3 regions of the Paenibacillus sp. J22TS3 genome follow, and region 1 is predicted to be linked to each of the others. Evidence: riboswitches for the same ligand, from Rfam matches in the RefSeq annotation. Region 1 holds a riboswitch; each other region holds the start of a gene.
What was found. Region 1 has a riboswitch for cyclic di-GMP ahead of KJS63_RS11375 (ketoacyl-ACP synthase III). Riboswitches for the same ligand answer to the same signal wherever they lie in the genome.
Positions count from the first base shown of each region.

Region 2: it holds a riboswitch for cyclic di-GMP, as region 1 does, so the genes downstream of both, KJS63_RS20045 (transglutaminase-like domain-containing protein) here and KJS63_RS11375 (ketoacyl-ACP synthase III) in region 1, are expected to answer to the same signal.
Region 3: it holds a riboswitch for cyclic di-GMP, as region 1 does, so the genes downstream of both, KJS63_RS21625 (anti-repressor SinI family protein) here and KJS63_RS11375 (ketoacyl-ACP synthase III) in region 1, are expected to answer to the same signal.

Region 1 is NZ_BOSF01000003.1:368,900-374,849, forward strand. It holds gene KJS63_RS11350 (hypothetical protein) at 1-73, opposite strand, end outside; gene KJS63_RS11355 (NAD(P)/FAD-dependent oxidoreductase) at 224-1,405, opposite strand; gene KJS63_RS11360 (DUF1641 domain-containing protein) at 1,442-1,900, opposite strand; gene KJS63_RS11365 (hypothetical protein) at 2,292-2,456, shown strand; gene KJS63_RS11370 (hypothetical protein) at 2,618-2,974, opposite strand; gene KJS63_RS11375 (ketoacyl-ACP synthase III) at 3,022-4,011, opposite strand; cyclic di-GMP riboswitch class I at 4,124-4,206, opposite strand; gene KJS63_RS11380 (3-ketoacyl-ACP reductase) at 4,407-5,126, shown strand; gene KJS63_RS11385 (PEP/pyruvate-binding domain-containing protein) at 5,241-5,950, opposite strand, start outside.
Region 2 is NZ_BOSF01000007.1:30,575-36,524, forward strand. It holds gene KJS63_RS20030 (LPXTG cell wall anchor domain-containing protein) at 1-569, opposite strand, end outside; gene KJS63_RS20035 (hypothetical protein) at 735-1,223, opposite strand; gene KJS63_RS20040 (response regulator) at 1,354-2,496, opposite strand; gene KJS63_RS20045 (transglutaminase-like domain-containing protein) at 2,605-3,414, opposite strand; cyclic di-GMP riboswitch class I at 3,429-3,509, opposite strand; gene cysI (assimilatory sulfite reductase (NADPH) hemoprotein subunit) at 3,674-5,395, opposite strand; gene KJS63_RS20055 (assimilatory sulfite reductase (NADPH) flavoprotein subunit) at 5,437-5,950, opposite strand, start outside.
Region 3 is NZ_BOSF01000008.1:78,569-84,518, reverse strand. It holds gene KJS63_RS21640 (replication initiation and membrane attachment family protein) at 1-924, opposite strand, end outside; gene KJS63_RS21635 (helix-turn-helix domain-containing protein) at 1,070-2,272, opposite strand; gene KJS63_RS21630 (MFS transporter) at 2,449-3,801, shown strand; gene KJS63_RS21625 (anti-repressor SinI family protein) at 4,073-4,243, opposite strand; cyclic di-GMP riboswitch class I at 4,275-4,359, opposite strand; gene KJS63_RS21620 (hypothetical protein) at 4,957-5,950, shown strand, end outside.

The DNA.
Region 1 (5,950 bases):
CCGTCCCCTTAATTCCGCTGTTTAGTGTATATGTCATCATATGTAAAGTCTCATCTTGTTTATTGGAATACATGAGTTAACCTCCTTACTATTACACACTAATGTACCATTAAGTAAGGTCTAAACAAAGTCCGTTTATGTTGGAAAAATCATACTGTAGGCATCCCTTATACAAAAAAGAAGAACACGCAGGACCGTGTTCTTCCTCTGAGCTTATTTCAAATTAGTATGCCAGGGCAAACAATCCGTGGATGTGGCCCAGGTAACGAATGTTACTTGCTTCCTTCATCAAGGATGCAGGAGTTCCCTTCAAGCGGGTTTGGTTTGCTCCAAGCATGGCGATACCGTCTTTACGGCCAAGGCTTCCCAGCGTACCGGAGAATACCGGATTAAACGGCTCAAACGGAGCGCCCTTGATCATAGCAGACAGATTGTAACCGATCGTCTCCCCCATCTGCCATGCCAGTTGGGCAGTTGGCGGATAAGGGCGTGCGCCTTCGCTAGGAATTACAACCGCACTGTCTCCCGCGATGAATACATCTTTGTGGGAAGTGGATTGCAGAGATTCTGTTACAGAAGCTCGGCCGCGGTTAACTTCAATACCGCAGTTCGCAACCACGGAATTTCCTTGAACGCCGCCAGTCCATATCAAAGTGGAAGTATCGATGGAACGTCCATCCTTCAGGATAACGGAAGTTGGCTTCATTTCAGTGATCGGCACTCCGGTCACAAATTCAACGCCACGCTTCTCCAGACTGGTTGTAGCACGCTCAACCAGCTCTGGCGGGAATCCAGCCAGAATCGATGGACCTGCTTCCACACAGTAGAGGGAGATCTCGTTGAAGTCGATGCCTTTTTGACGGCACATTTCCGGAAGCTCATCCGCAAATTCACCAACAAGCTCAACGCCGGTAAGTCCGCCGCCGCCGATAACAAACGTAGCATCCGCCTTGTTCTTGGACTGCTTGTAGGCGTTCAATCTCTCTTCAACATGAGCACGGATGCGGTTGGCATCGTCTACGGATTTCAGCGTGAAGCTGTATTCCTGAAGACCCGGGATACCGAAGAAAGCTGTTTCACTTCCCAGGGCAATAACCAGGGCATCATATCTTAACGTGTTTCCATTGCCGAGCACAACCTGCTTATCGTCCGGCTTAATAGTCTGAACTGTATCAATCACCAAGTTCACGTTCTTGCCTTTCAGCAGTTTATCAAGTGGAAGCGCAACGGCCTTCTCGTGAAGGTTCCCGGCAGCAAGGCGGTGAAGTTCGGTAATAATCTGGTGGGTAGGGTAACGGTTAACAACGGTAATATTGGCCTCATTCGCATTCAGGTACTTACGTGCAGTCAATGCGCTCAGCAATCCGCCGTAGCCGCCGCCCAGAATCAAAATTTGCTTCGACATATCCATCCTCCGTTCTGAATTGTGTTTATTCTGAAATTAACGTTGTCCTTTTTGACGCTCACTCAGCGTATCCAAGAAAGCTTGAGTGAAACGCAGCGATTTCTGTACGTTCGGATCTTTCAGGATTTTGAGCAGGCCAAATACACCGATAGTCGAATTATCGGCTTGTGCACGGTCATTTGCTTCAATCGCTGCAGCAGCGACACCTTTAACCTTGCTTACTACCGGAGTGGCAAACTCGGAGAATCCATGTTTAAGATCGTTCACGAATACTGGATCCTTAGCGATGCTTTGAGCGAAATCATAAGCTGTTGTCAGGGCGCCCATCATCTCAGTGAGCTTTGGCAGCTGGTCTACCAGCACCAGAAGGGATTGCTGAACCTCCGGCTTCATAAGCTGATCGAGCAGCTCTTTACCAGCTTCAGAAGGTACCGCTTGAGAAGCAACTGCCTCTTCAGCAGCTGATGTCTCTTGTTGATTAGAAGTTTGTGACATTTGGAACTTCCTCCTTTACGTTGAATTATACAGCGCAAACTAGGGTCTGGATCAGATCCACACACTAGGTTCAACTGTATAGCAGTCCGTTATTTAATAAATACCTGAAATAACTTTCCTATAACACCAGACCGCTTCATTAGGCTGGGCAATAGATAAGCAATCCTGTCTTAACGTTCTTGTAGAAGCTTCAAACAGGCCGAAACGGAACTCTATACTCTTATATTACACCTTTTATCCAAGAACTGAAAAAGAAATTTTAAAAATAGGTGAAAATTTGCACATCATGCTACAATTTGTTCATAATAATCAAAGATTTATGTGATAAATCGGGCTTGATTCACAGCAATCGCCTTTGAGCGACATTTTAGGGAAAGGAGACACAAATACGATGAAACAAGAGATTATTCTCCGTTTTCTTTTGGCACTTGTCCTGTTCACCCTGGTTCCTTTTCTCCAGGAGTACCGGTGGATTGGAACCCTGTTCACTGTCGCGGGCATCTACTTGGTGGCTACAGGCGCCTCCAGGCTAATTCAAAAACGTCCTAAGAAATAACCGGAATCCTGACCCTAAAGTTCTTTAAGCTCTAGGTTCCCCTGTTCCTCAAAACCTATGCGTCTTTGGCAACCTTTATTCGAAGTGGAACAACAATAAACGACCTGCTCGGGCAGAGCAGGCCGCAACAACCATGGACGGTAGCCGCCCTAGGCTCGGAATTAATTGTGACTGTATGCTTCTTCCAGCGTATCCACGAAGATTCCTGTGTAAGCAATGGTCTCTGCCAGCTTCTGCATTTGGTTCTTCGCAACCACGGAAGATGGGTTGACCATCATGATTTTCTTAAATCCGTTGGACATATACAGCTTGAAGCAGCCCTCCAGGACAGGTAGCATGTCCTGTTTGGATACGGCCAGGTTCGTTGAGTCAATAATCAGTGTGTATTCTGCCGGATTAATCGAGTTAATGTGCTCATTGTATTCTTTTAGAAAAGCCTCAGCCTCATCCGGTTTCATAAATCCACTTACAGTAATTGCCAACGCCTTTTCCGCCTGCTTCTTCTCAAATACAAACATCCTATGGTCCCTCCAAATGGTTAATATTTCTCTCAATACCTATATCGTTATAATTGATATAAAAGTGAAGACATCGTATAGCCAATTCCTACAGAACACAGAACTACCTTATCTCCTGCGGAGACCCGGCCTGTTCTGAGCGCATCTTCAAGGGCAAAGACAGGGCTGGTAACTCCCGTGTATCCGTAACGGTCACCCACAAAGGTGTACTTGTCCAACTCGATATGCATCTTCTCCAGCGTCTCCTCAATCTCCGGCCGTGAGAATTGGGAGAAGATCCAGTGATCGACATCCGTGGCCAGCATTCCGTTACGCCCCAGGAGCAGAGTGATCAGATTCTTCCACTCGTCCGAAAAGTAACTCACATCATGTGGATCGAACCGCAGCCGCTTGTCTGCTTCCGCCACCCCGTCACGAAACATCGCCGACATACCAGCCGCCGGGAACATTACGGTATTCCCAAGCTTGGAATCCGTCTTGTAATTGGCATCAATAAATCCGCCTGGAAGCTCCGTCTTCTCCAAAATCACGGCCGCTGCCCCATCCGAAAAGTTAGGGTAGACGATCGTATCATCCTTCCGGGCGATGTTGCTGACATGAACACTACCAATAATTAGCGCGCGCTTAATATACCGGTTCCCGATCAAATGATGCCGGACTTGATCCATCGCGGTCAGCATCCCGATACAGTTCGTATTCAAATCGTATACGATATGTGCGTTCACCGCGCCGATCTCACGATGAATCAGCAGTGCATTGCTGGGATAGGTGTACTCCGGGGTATCCGAAACAAACACCACCATGTCCAGCTCCTCCGCGGAGACCTTGGATTCAGCCAGCAGCTTCTTCGCAACAGTCACTCCCATGGAAAGGGAGTTCTCTTCCTCGGTGCTTACCAGATAACGGGTCTTTCTCCCAAGATGATTCATCAACCCTTCCGCTTCAAGACCCAGCTTGTCAAAATGCTCAACGAAATAGGCATTATCATATGCCTGGGCCGGATGATAGGTGGCTATCCCTTTGATATGAACCTGCACGACATTGTTCCTCCTTAATGATTTTTCAAGAACCCTCCACTTATATCCAGACAAAAAGGCCTACTCTAAAGAGTAGACCCGAGGCTTGATAGACCTAGTTTTCATCCTCTTCTCTGGTAACCGGCTGTCATAGCATACTGCTTTAGACCCTTGGCTTTGCGTCCTTGCCTTTCAGCAAGTTTGCCTTTTTCATTTAAGAGAGCTTTAAGACCTGCTTTTCAGTCTTTATTATAGTTCTATTTTCCTGATGTGTAAATAAAAGCTAGACTATATTCATGAAATTTTCAAAGTATTCTATTACTTTATTTCTTAGTGCTAAAGTGTAAAAATTACGTCAATAGGGGTATTATTATGGGGTATACATTACATATAGAGAACAGATAGGAGCGATGAATGTGGAATTGAAAAATAAAAATGCGTTAATCACGGGTGCTGGCAAGGGAATCGGCCGGGCAGTGGCTGAAGCTCTAGCCAAGGAAGGTGTCCATCTTGGATTGATCTCCCGCACTGAGGCCGATCTCAGCAGCCTCGCGGAGGAACTGCGGGGGAAATACGGAGTCAAGGTCAGCATTGCACCTGCTGACATCTCGAACGCGGAAGAGGCACAGCGTGCGGCAGCCAAGATCAAGCAGGAGCTGGGAGACGTAAATATCCTGATCAACAATGCGGGAATCGCCAAGTTCGGGACCTTTGTGGAGATGGACCCTGAGGAATGGAAGCGAATCCTTGACGTGAACCTGATGGGGACCTACAATGTCACCCGCGCTATCCTGCCGGATCTGATCGCCCAGAACAGCGGAGATATTATTAATGTGGCCTCAACTGCCGGGGAACGCGGGTTCGCAACCGGATCGGCCTACTGCGCATCCAAGTTTGCGGTCATGGGATTAACGGAAGCTCTTGCTCAGGAAGTGCGCAAGCATAACATCCGTGTCACCGCACTTACGCCGAGCACGGTCAATACGGATTTAGCCGTGAACGCCGGCCTCAAGATCGGCGACGAGGACCGGATGATGCAGCCTGAGGATGTGGCTGATCTCACCTTAGCCGCGCTGAAGCTTCCTCCGCGCGTCTTCCTGAAGACAGCCGGAATCTGGACAACGAATCCGCAGTAAGCAACCTGGTCAGAGGGGGCTCCTAGCCCCCTCTTCTCACACCATCGTGCAGTCCGCATTACGGCGCTTCCCGAATAGCGGCTGTACCTGACTCATCGTTGAAGCGCCCTCACTTTAAGAAGGAGGGCAGACTTGTATCATGCCCTGCCCGCCATCCACAATAACCCGGTCTCCTGTCTTCAGTCTGGCGGTTGCATTGCCACATCCAACAACAGCGGGGATGCCCAACTCCCTGGCTACAATGGCAGCATGGGACAGCGGCGCGCCAATATCGGTAATGATTGCCGAAGCTTTAGGGAAAAGCGTTGTCCATCCTACGTTAGTTGTGGAGGTTACCAGAATTTCACCTGGCTTAAGCTGATCCCCGTCTTCTGGTTGTGTCAGAACGCGCACCTTTCCTTCAATCCTGCCTGCGGCACCAGCAAAGCCCTTAAGTGTCTCCGATTCCGGCGAAATGCGCATAGGCTCCATTGGATTGAAGTAGTCCATTCTGCGGTTCGGTTCTTCCGCCCATTTGAACGGATCGAATCTGCCGCGGATGATGGATGGCAGGGGCGGCAAGGCCTGATACTTCGCATAGGTTGCTTTTCTGGCATTGATATGCTGCCTGGCTTCCAATTCGCCACCCTCAAGCCAACTCAGCACCTCATCCAGGTAGAGGAAGAATACATCATCAGCTATCCCGGCTAACTCACCCGCTTTGAGGGCAAAAGCCCGATTGACCCTGAACCCCCGGGTCCATTCTGAACGTGCGGCTTCCCGGACCTGCGGACCCTCTAGTACTCTTTCTACTTGCCGCTTAAACCGTTTATTTCCACCAGGAA
Region 2 (5,950 bases), on a different contig from region 1:
GTGGCAATTTTCAATGTGCCGCTGACATTGGAGTTTCCCTCGACGAAATCATTGAAAGTAACTGTGACTTTGTTCGTTTTAGAATCAACATGAAACGTTCCTGCCTCGTCCAAGCTGCCTGAGATGTCATTATAGAGCTTGAACTCCTTCGGAATGGTGAACTCGAAGGTATCCCCATTCTTATAACCATGATTATTCTCTAATGCCCAGTTGTACTCGATGGTCACGGCAGAGCCGACTTCCGTACGGCCTTCCCGGTCAGGATTGTATACGGCGTCAATCACCGTACCCTCTTTATCCTTCAGTACAACTTTAGTGAGAATGTTAGCCTTTTCCGCCACGTCCGGCTTGTCAGCGGTTGAATCCACCGCATCCGGTTTGTCAGCCGTAGAATCCACCACAGCATCCGGAGCAGCTGTCCCGGTTGTTCCAGTCCCCTGATCTCCTGCTGCTGTTATATTCTCTGGAAGTGCTGCCGCATCTGCGCTGACTGAAGCAACAGCCGGCCCAAACAGGCTATGTATCAGGAGGATTAATGCAAAAATGACTACAGATATTCTTTTTTTCATGCTTTTTTACCATTTCTCCCTATCTATTAATTTGTTGTTAATTTTAAAAGCTCTTTCACCTCCAGCAATTAGATACAAAATCGACAACTACAATAGTAGAACAAGCAACTTAACAATTTCTCTACAATCATCCGGAAACCGGGCCAGCCTTAGACAGCTTGGCGGCTATTGCACCCGCTCCCCTATACGAACCGGATCAACTTCCCTGGCGTGAGAGGTAGATGGGGAATCGTCATCCACAGTATAGAATGACTTAAATTTCTTGCGTTTGGCAGCCTTAATGAGCCAATTGAGGAACTCATGCATATTCCGGTCCAGATCTTCTTCAGCCCGTCCCCCCAGCATGCGGTAATATTTGATTTGCAGCACACTGGCCCCATTCCAGTCGAAGTAGAATATGCTCTCATCCTGCTTGTGCTTTAAGCGAAACTGATAGTTATCTCCCGCAAGCAGGTAAGTATCAGAATTGAAAAAGAATGCCGGTCCCTCAGGTGTCGCCACAACCCCCAGCATATTCCCCTGAAAGTTAATATAAAATCCTCTCTGATATTGAACATCCGGTTCTTTGGCAATATTGATTTCACGAAGTGAAGCGAGTTCCAGCCCCTTGAATCCGAAAGGGGGTGAAATCCGAAAATTTCTTATAATTCTCAACGTTTATCCCTCCGGTATACCCTACTCGTTCTCCCACCGTAAGGATTATAAAGAGAGAATCTATACAATTTCTGGACAAAGCAAAAAAACCACCGGTTATCCGGTGGCTAACTGTATATGTAAAACGCTATTATGACCGTAAAAGATCCGCTTCCCATTCCCGGTACCAGTTCTGAATGGACTGCCCCGGTTGTTCATTCAATTCTTCCGCTAATATCGTCTCTAAAGTTTCATATTGTCTGCGTACCATCAAGGCATTCTCCATTTCCGCATACAGCCGCATCAGCGCAAAATGAGCCTTCTCCTCTTGAGGGTGCAGGCCGCAAATCTCCGTGTAAAGCCCCACTGCCTTGCCCGTGTCCCCTTGCGAACTGTACCATTCAGCCAGAGCATAAGAAGCCGAGAGCCATAAAGATTTGTATCTCTGCCGCTCACTTTCCGCCCACCAGTAATCATACTGCTGCAAGTAATCCCCTGTATACAGTTTTAAGATTTCAATATGATCATCAATTGTATCCGCGCTAGGTGGAGTGCTCTCCTGCAGCCTGTTCTCCCATTCTTCCACATCAATCATAACCTGACTTAGTGTGAGCAGGTAACCCTCGGTTGTATTGGAGATTTGAAAGCAGGTGCCGTAAGGCTCTAACGTTTTGCGGATATGGTAAACAGCCGTATACAGCTGGGCATACACCTTGTCCGGATCGTATTCCGGCCACAGCAGATCAATCAGAGTTGATTTCCTGACCAGCTGACCCCGGTGCTGAATTAAATATAGAAACAGCTCCTGGGCTTTGGTGGTCCGCCAATGAAGCAGTGCAGGTTGACCCGGCTGCACTTCAATAGATACCTGCCGAAGAAGGTTTAATTTTAGCGGTGTATTGGAATCGGAGTGACTGGTCACATCCGGCTTCGATTTCAAAAGCCCGTCGATTCTGGCCAATGTCTTGGATAAACGCTCGGCACGAACGGGTTTAACAATATAATCAAGCGCATTGATTTCAAAAGCTTTAACTGCATATTCGTTATATGCTGTAACGAACACAATATGTATGTCTGGCTTGCTCTCCAGCAGCTGCTCTGCCAGTTCCAATCCGCTGATTTCTGGAAGGCTGATGTCCAGAAAAACAACCTGTACATCCCTCTTTAGAATCTCTTCCTTGGCCGTATAAGGGTCGGTATAAGCTCCCACAACCTCAACTTGAATCAGCTTCTTCAGCTGCCGTTCCAGGTAATCTAAGGCCAACTGCTCATCATCCACCAGGATCACTTTCATATTCTTACTCCTTAGACATCATAATCAGTACTTCTCCCAACGAGCCTAGAATAACATAATCTGTTTCTGCAAAGAAGCCCTGAGTATGCACCCAGGGCTTCTTGTCCTTTAATATTGTCTATCCGCAGTATATTTGGCTGCGTCTTTGATCATCTGATATTTAGTTGTGGTTCCCTTCCAGCCCGCATCAACTGTAGTATCGATAACGACCCACTTGTTATTCATATACACTTCATTCCAGGCATGGTATGTAGTTACATAAGCTGTCTTGCCCATGTCAAGCTTCGTCGGAATGTTTACACTTCGCAGCATGGCGGCGAACAAAGCGGAATAACCGTAGCAGGTATCCTTGCCCACTGTCAACGTGCGGTCAATTTGCGGTATGTAATCAGCCGGAATATTCAAGGCCAACTTCTTATCGTATTTGATATTGCTCACCACAAAGTTATAAATCGCTTTGACCTTCTGCTCATCCGTTGTTAAGTTTTTCGTTAATGCCTTGGCCTTGGCAACTGCGGCGCCCGCCTGTGCCCATTTCACATTCTGAATGGAATTAAGGTATACCGCGGTTGGCTCCTCAAGCTCCACGTTAACGGAAGCTTCATAAATAACCTGATATTTGCCGTTGCTCTTTTGTTCAAGAACACTGATTGCATATTCTCCGTCTCCCAGCTGAAGTGGAAAATTCTCCTCAGTGACACCTGGCAGTAGGCTGTATGTATATTTCTCATTGCCTTTGGCTATTAGCACTTTCGTCTTGACACCAGACTTCACCGTGTATTTGATTCCAATAACACCTTTGTCCACTTTGGTATCATTCAGCCAGGTCCCGCTCTCGGCCCTAACTGCAGTCCCACCATTCATAACCGTACACAACAACAGAAAAAAAGACAACAAAAAAACAACACTACGCTTCATCTTATAAAACTCCCTTCGGTGGCTAGGCTGCCATCTTGTTAGAAGGCCCTATAGCTTTGCGTCCCTGCCTTTCGACAGGTTTGCCATTATCGTGTAAAGTTCTATTTGCAACAGACAGCTGAGCTTGTCTGGATGAAATTATCGTACCATATCTTTAATTCAAAACAAGACTTTTTGTCGAATTTTATTAAAAAAATATCTCCACCGGTCACATCCACGCAAACCGGAAGAGATATTTAATCTTAGATTCAGTTACTGCTTACGCATGAAAATTCTGTCCGTCGGTCACTTCGGGCACGATGCCAACGCGGATCACGTAATCCCCAAAATGCTCACCAGGATGCCGGTCCTTCGCATACTGTGCAAGGATTGGCTCCAAGGATTCCAGAATTTCAGCTTCGTTAATATTCTCCTTAAACAGCTTGTTCAGACGGTTGCCTGAAAACCCTCCGCCCAGATACATATTGTAACGTCCCGGAGCTTTGCCGATAAACGCGAGTTCCGCGAGGGCAGGCCGTGCGCAGCCATTGGGACAACCGGTCATGCGGATGACGATCTCCTCGTCTTGAAGGCCATGCTGGGACAGCATAGGCTCAATTTTATCCATCAGTGAAGGAAGATAACGCTCGGATTCGGCCATCGCAAGCCCGCAAGTCGGCAGCGCCACACACGCCATCGAATTCCGGCGCAGGGCAGAATAATGCTTGCCGTCTGTAAGGTTGAACTGCTGAATCATGGACTCAATCTTTTTCTTTTTCTGAGTGCTTACATTTGCGATAATCAAATTCTGGTTTGGTGTCAGGCGAAAATCCCCGGTATGCACCTTGGCAATCTCTCTGAGGCCTGTCATAAGAGGATAACCTTCCTCGTCCTTCACACGGCCATTCTGGATGAAGAGGGTAAAATGCCATTTCCCATTGCTGCCCTTAACCCAGCCATAACGGTCACCATTGTGGTCAAATTGGAAAGGACGTGCCTCCTCAAGCTTCCACCCCAGGCGCAGGGTCAGCTCGTTTACGAACCAATCAAGGCCGCGGTCATCAATCGTATACTTGAAGCGGGCATGCTTCCGCACAGACCGGTCGCCATAATCTCTTTGAATCGTGACCGTCTTCTCCGCCACCTCGATCAGCTGCTCCGGTGTACAGAATCCGATGACTTTGGACACCTGAGGGTAGGTTTTCGGATCACCGTGAGTCATTCCCATACCCCCGCCAACGGAAACGTTGAAGCCTTTCAGACGGCCGTTCTCGGTAATAGCAATGAGGCCAAGATCCTGAGAGAACACATCTACATCGTTCGATGGAGGAACAGCTATGCCGATCTTGAATTTACGCGGGAGATAGACCGGTCCGTAGATCGGTTCCTGCTCCACGCCCTCACGGCTGTCCACAATTTTCTCCCCATCCAGCCAAATTTCATGGTAGGCCCGGCTGCGGGGGTCAAGATGAGCGCTTACCTTGCTGGCCCATTCGTATACCTCCGAATGAATTTCGGACTGGTAAGGATTCGGGTTGCACATCACATTCCGGTTCACGTCACCGCAGGCAGCAAGTGTGCTCAGCATGGCGTCATTCACTTCGCGGATCGTATTCTTCAAGTTCCACTTGAGTACGCCATGGAGTTGGAACGACTGCCGAGTCGTCAGCCGGATCGTTCCGTTTGCATACTTGTGTGCCACACGGTCCATCATCAGCCATTGCTCCGGAGTTACGACTCCACCGGCGGCTCGTACCCGAAGCATGAACTGATAGGCCGGCTCCAGCTTCTGCTTGGCCCGTTCGTTCCGCAGGTCACGGTCATCCTGCATGTAGCTTCCATGATGCTTCATCAGCCGGTTGTCATCTTCGGGAATGGACCCGGTAATCGGGTCTAGGAGAGTCTCTACCAGGCTGCCGCGCAAGTAATTACTTCTGCGTTTAATGTCCTCCACATCACTGTGCGGAGCGCTGTTCTTGGACAACAGGTTATTTTCAGACATTGTTTATATCTCCTCTCGTGATCTTTGGCATGTCCCCAGAATTAATAGACATCCCGCTGATAACGTTTCTGCTGCTGCAGGTCTGTCAAATAAACAGCGGCTTCCTCAGGGCTCAGCCCGCCCTCTTGCTCAAGGATAGTTGCGAGTGCCGCATGCACATCATGAGCCATCTTCTTCTCATCTCCGCACACATATAACGCAGCGCCTTCTTGAAGCCACTGGTACAATTCCTTGCTCTTCTCCAGCATCCGGTGCTGAACATAGACTTTCTTGTCGGTATCTCTTGAGAAGGCAACATCCATACGGGTAAGCACGCCATCCTTGAGCCAGCGCTGCCACTCCACTTGGTACAGGAAGTCTGTAGAGAAATGCTGGTCACCGTAGAACAGCCACGTCTTTCCTGATGCCCCTGTCTCTTCACGTTCCCCGAGGAATGCGCGGAAAGGTGCAACTCCTGTTCCGGGCCCAATCATGATCACAGGAGTATCCGGATTGTCCGGCAGCTTGAAGTTCGGGTTATGCTGGATAAATACCGGCAGGCTGTCGCCCGGCTGA
Region 3 (5,950 bases), on a different contig from region 1:
AAGTGAGATCACTTTGCCGCCCTGAAGCTGACGCTCTTCCTTGCGCTTCTTCACCTGGCGGAAGGACAGGCTTGCCGCGTGCTCCAACTGCTCCTGCACGACAGTTCCATCCGGACCGAATACACCGTCTTCATCAAGAAGCCGGCACAGATCCTGAACAGAAAGTTCGTATTTATGGGCAATATAGTTAATGGTACCCAGCTGCTCGACATTATAGCGCAGGGCTTCTACATAAGCCCGGTTAGCTGAATCTCTAGGGAATCGGAGAATAATGTCCGCATAATTGAAGCTGTCTGTTTCGGCCAGCCGGATTCCAGGTTGTCTGGATATAGAGACCTCCGCAATAGCCTGCTCCAGCTCATAGTCAATCGAATGGGCATTTAACTCGAATATTTCATAAAAAGGCACCGAGATGTTCTCTTTGTTCATCGAACGTCCGGCAAGTTCATTGTTTTCGCGGCTCCACAGCTGTTCCTGAAGGGACAGCACGGCAAATTTGCCGATCTTGTCACGAAGCAGCAGGGTCAGATGCTGGGTCTTGAAGAACTCGGCAGGAGACAATGGGGCCTCCAGTTCATACTCATACAGATAGTCATCATTCTCAGGGAGATAAATCCGGCTCGTCTGCAGAAGTCCCACAGCTTCAAGCTTTGAAGCCATTTCGATCAGCAGCTTGCGCCCCTTCTCGCTGGGTTCGAGGCCCAGGGTAAGGAACAAGCGGCGCTGCTGCTCTACAGGGGAATAACCGACTTTCTCAAGCGGCACCTGTTGGCAGAGCAGCTGATAAAGAGAGACCGCCAGCGCGCCCACCATAGGCTGATAGACCTGGCTTAACATCACTCCGTCCACGGTGCCAAGACCGAAGTCGCGATATACGCAGTAGGAGTGATTCTCTGAGAAATGATGCAGGTTCGTAATGCGCACGTACTATCGCTCCTTTCATGGCAAAATGTAGACTTCATCTATTCTATCATAAATCCCTCCGGCCGGAATCGTTAAAAGATTACAAAATTCGCCGAAATTGGCTGCTTAATAAAGCGTGAGAAATTCTTCCTCACTCTATTGGCTTTTATTCGGACTTGTGGAATAAACGGTAGGTTTCCTCTATGAAATTCTTCGAATAATTAAGAGGGAAATTGCGTACCCGTTCATAAGCTCTGGCAGACAGCTTAGCAGCATCAGACATAAGGCCGCGCTTCGCAGAAAGCCGGGCCATGTAAGCATCAGCCGCATACAGGTTGGACCGATCCAGCGGGTGATAGGCTGTCTCAGGCATAACGACCCGGCCAAAGGCGTCCCAGGCTTCCTCATCATGACCGGTATTATAGTAGTAAATCCCAAGCTCCATCCAGTAATTGGCGCTTTTCTTCTGCTGAAGATCGGCAACCTTCTCGATAAGTTCCAAGGCCTGTGCATAACGGCCTTCCCGGTTATGAATCCTTGCTTCACTCATCTCAATGTAAGCTAGCGTTACCTTGTTATCTGTGGCCTCCGCGTAGAGCTTCGCTTTCCTTCTATATTCGTTCGATTTCTCCTTATCGCCGCTCTCATAGTAGTTATTGCCCAGCATTCGCAGGAAGTGCTCCGTCAAATAGTACACTTCCTGCTCTTTGGACAGGGTAAGAGCTGCCAGCATCACGTCCCTGCTCTCCTCGTTCATACCCAGTGCGGACAAAGAGACTGCTTCGGCGTAATACAGCTCAAGCTCGAACAGCGTATCCTTTCCAATCTTCTTCTGTTCATATTCGCGCCGCACTTCCCGGATCAAATCCAGAGAAGAACCATATTTACCGTGGGAGAACAGATGCGCATAGTTCATATATTTTACTTTGGCACTTTCAACAAACAGTCCAAAGCGTTCATAGATGTCCACGGCCTTCCTGATCGCCTCTTCCCCGCCACTATGAACCGTATGAAAACAGGCCTCTGCATAATACTCCATCATGCGGGCCACATCCAAAGTCATAGGCAGTTTGCCTTCAAGAAGGGGCTGCACCTTCCGGACAATCTCGGCGTACTCCTTATGTTTCATATCCGTCTCCAGCTCACGGACAAGCTCCGAGATCCCCTGCCCGTCATCTTCGCCGAGGAAATACCCCGCATCCTGGCCTAGCTGCTCGGCTAAATAGCGGAGCGTCCGCATGGACGGCATCGCCTTGCCGTTCTCAATTTGGCTCAGCATGCTCTTGGTCATATGCTCTCCCGCCAGTTCGGTCTGGGTCATGCCGAGCTGCTTGCGCAGGTGCTTGATACGTTCTCCAATTTTAGTCATGCCGTTCATCCTCATCCTGATTTATAAATCCAAGTATATCTTAACCGGACAGGAAGGAAAAGAGACGAACTCAAAATAAAAGTTAAACTGTACTTAACTCAGCTATTGCAAGCAGGAAATTTATTGCATATAATTAGTTTAATTTAATTTAACTTTCTAGATGAGGTGAATAGTTCATGGATCAGACTTCCAAAGTGCCGCGGGAGGATATTCGCAACATAACTCTCATGTTCTCAGGCAAGCTCTTCTCCCTGCTGGGCGCAAGCATGTACACGTTTATATGTGGATTGTATATTTTGAAGCTAACGGGTTCAGGCAGCCAATTCGCCGTTACCCTAATCTGCGGCATGCTGCCGCGTATTATTCTGGGGCCTGTCGCTGGAGTTCTGGCTGACCGACTTAACCGCCGCAAATTAATTATCGGCTCAGATCTGGCTAGTGTTGCCGTCATGCTGCTGGGATTCTTCGCCGTAGCGGTCAACGGCCCGTCTGTGCCCTGGATTTACGCAACGCTGATCCTGTTGTCCGTATGCTCAAGCTTCTACAGCATTACCATCTCCTCCTCGCTGCTTATGCTGGTGGAAGAACGAAGCATACAGAAGGCCGGCTCCATGAACCAGATGGCCACCTCCATCGGGAATATCCTGGGACCGGTTTGCGGAGGTTTCCTCTTCGCATTTGTCTCCTTGGATACCTTCATGCTGATGAATGCCGCGGGCTTATTCATTTCATCCTGCATGGGCTATGCGCTCAGGTTCCGCTCCGGCTCTCAAGCCAGCGAAGCCTCCGCACAACCAACAGATGACGCAAGACCTTCGGGTTCTCTGGCATCCCAATTGGTTGGAAGTCTGGCTGGAGGCTTCGGCTATGTCAGAAAGCATGGATTCCTATGGTCGCTTCTGCTCATCTGCTTCTGGGTCAACTTCTTTGCCAGTGCAATTGGTGTAACGCTTCCCTACATTATGGTGCATTCCCTCGGTATGGAATCCAGGGAATATGGCGTTGTCGATGCTTCATTTGCGGCAGGCATGCTGGTCATGGCAGCCATCCTGTCCGTCCGCAAGAATACGGTTAATCCACTGTCTCCTCTGCTAAGAGGACTGATCCTGCTGTCGGTGCTCATTGCCGCCATGTCACTGCCCTATCTGCCTTACTTCGGCAAGAGTCTGGCTTATTTCTATTACATTGGTCTCATGATGCTTATCGGTGTAGTCATTATTTATATCAACATCCCTCTTCAGGTGTTGTTCCAGACCACTATTGACCCGGAGTACCGGGGACGTGTATTTGGCATTATTGAGACGATGGCGGGCGCCATTGCTCCGCTCGGAACCATTTTATATGGCGTGCTGCTGGACTGGATTCCCGCATACTACCTTCCGGCAGTCTCAGGAATCTCACTGCTTGCCGTTACCTTGATCGGCAGCCGAAGCTTGCGGCTGGAATACAACACCTCCAAGGGAAAGCTTGTCACGGGTGCACTGAAGCCGGCTGCCGGATCATCCATACAGTCTGGAAGCTCTGTGTAGCAGGGAGCAGAAAAAGAACCTTCCATACTTATAAGCTATATAAGCTTATCGTATGGAAGGTTCTTCTCCTTTTTTATATAAAATGAACTTTAGAATGAACCGATCTCAGCGGAGAGGACGAATGATTCTGAAAAAGCGAAGCGTCCGCCTTTGTCTCCGAAATGCCCCACTGATATCTAGTTCAAGCATTTCGGAGACAACAGCGGCCTTAAAGAACACTCGGCATCGCAGCGACCGAATAGGGTAACTTTCATAAGTTCATTTTATATAGCTACCTTATATTTATTCTTATCTTCTCAGCCTGCCGTTTCATCCTCAAGAAGCTTCTCACTTCCTCTGCTGAAACCCCCGCTTCCTTCGCACTGCGTATTAATCTGACCCATTCCAAATCCATCGCTGTGAATCGAGTCTTCTCCACAATCACCTGGGCGGACTTGTCCAAAAAATCTCCTCCTAAGATTATTCGAGTGTCCCCAGGCAGTCCAGCCATCCTAGTATCCCTACCTTAGATCTGAGACTTTGTGCCCCTGCTTTTCAACAGGTTTACCCTTTACTGGAATTTACCTATACAAGTTTGAAAGGAAACTACAGATCATATACCCACTTCAGTTAAATCCATTATAGCGAACTGCATTTAAAAAAGATGTCGTACTGCGGACCAATTCACCCTATTTTACTAATGGCGGTCTGATTATTTTGTAAATCCCAAGCTGTTTTTGCGAATGTAAATAAATGGTACTGGTACCTAGGATGTGTAGAACCGTTCTTAATAAGAAAAAACAGAGCGGTTTTGACTAAATAGTTTTTAGGTCAATGTACTTGTTCCATTGTTAACCATCATACCATAGTTCCCGATATAGTAAATCTAATTTCGGGGGAGTTGCTTAAATTTTGTTCTTAATAAAGAATGAAATAGTGAGTATTCAGCCGATAAACTTAGAATATAGGACATTTAGCTTAGTTATTGTTCTTTATTGAGGAAATTTAACTCTATTAGCAATTTTCCTTTCTGATAGAGTTGCTGTAATATTCAAATCAGAAAATTGTTCTTAATAAAGAACAAAGAGTGAAAGGAGAATTCCTCTGAGAACCTCTAGATTAAGAGGCGGCAAGCGACGAAGGGTACGGCATGCCCCCAGACAAATTACACGTACCTTGCAGACGGCTGTTGTCATCTCCATTCTGGTCATCACAGCCTCACACCAGGTTGGAACAACTTTTGGTGAATTCCATACGGAACAGGACAATACAGCGGTAATCCAAGCCTGCGGGATTTTCCCTAGTGAAATCAGGCTGATGCTGGAGGACCTGACCGGACATTTAAATATAGCAGTACAGCTTAAGAACACGCTGTCGTCCGGACCATCAACGGATACCGGGGAGATATCCCCCCACTCCTTCACTGGAAGGACACTGGAAGAGCTCAGCTCGGATGAACAGCTTATCCTATCCAGAATATCAGTTCTTCAGGGAACTTCGGTTCAGCTCAGCAGCCGTTTGGCTGACAATGAAGCCGCTTGGCAGAGCATCCGCTCTGAAATCCAGCAATCAGCCGATAAGGTCAACGGGATCATCGGCGAAATCAACCAGCAGCCCTCTAACTGCCTTGTAATCAGAGATCAGGCGTCTCTCCTTCAGCTGTCCGGGCAGTTGACCTCAATACCGGGGCTGTCAGCGGAGTTATCGGGACGGATCAAGGCTGTAATGGACTATCTGAAGCAGCTGCAAACCCTGGATACTACCGATGCCGGGAATGACCAGACAAATCCAAGCGATTTCTCCTCCACTGTTACTGGCGTGCCGGACTACAGCCAGGAGCTTATTCATCCTGTGTCCATCGATACTGGCCAAGACTCCCTGATCAGTGAGGAATGGGCCCAAGAGTATCGGCAGCTTCAATCAGAGCTGCAGGCATCCCTGAACTCTTGTACCACAGAGCTGGGCAGTTTAAGTGCCCAACTGTCTGAAATACAGGCCGCGATTGCGGCAGAACGAAGCCGCTTGGAAGAGCTTGAGAAGGTTAAGCGGGCCGCAGAGATAGCCAAATCTGAGCAAGACAAGAAGGAAGCTCAGGAGAAGAAGGACGTGCAGGACAAGAAGCATGAGGGAACGGCACCAGGGGGAGACAAGGCAAGCTCTTCTGATCCTG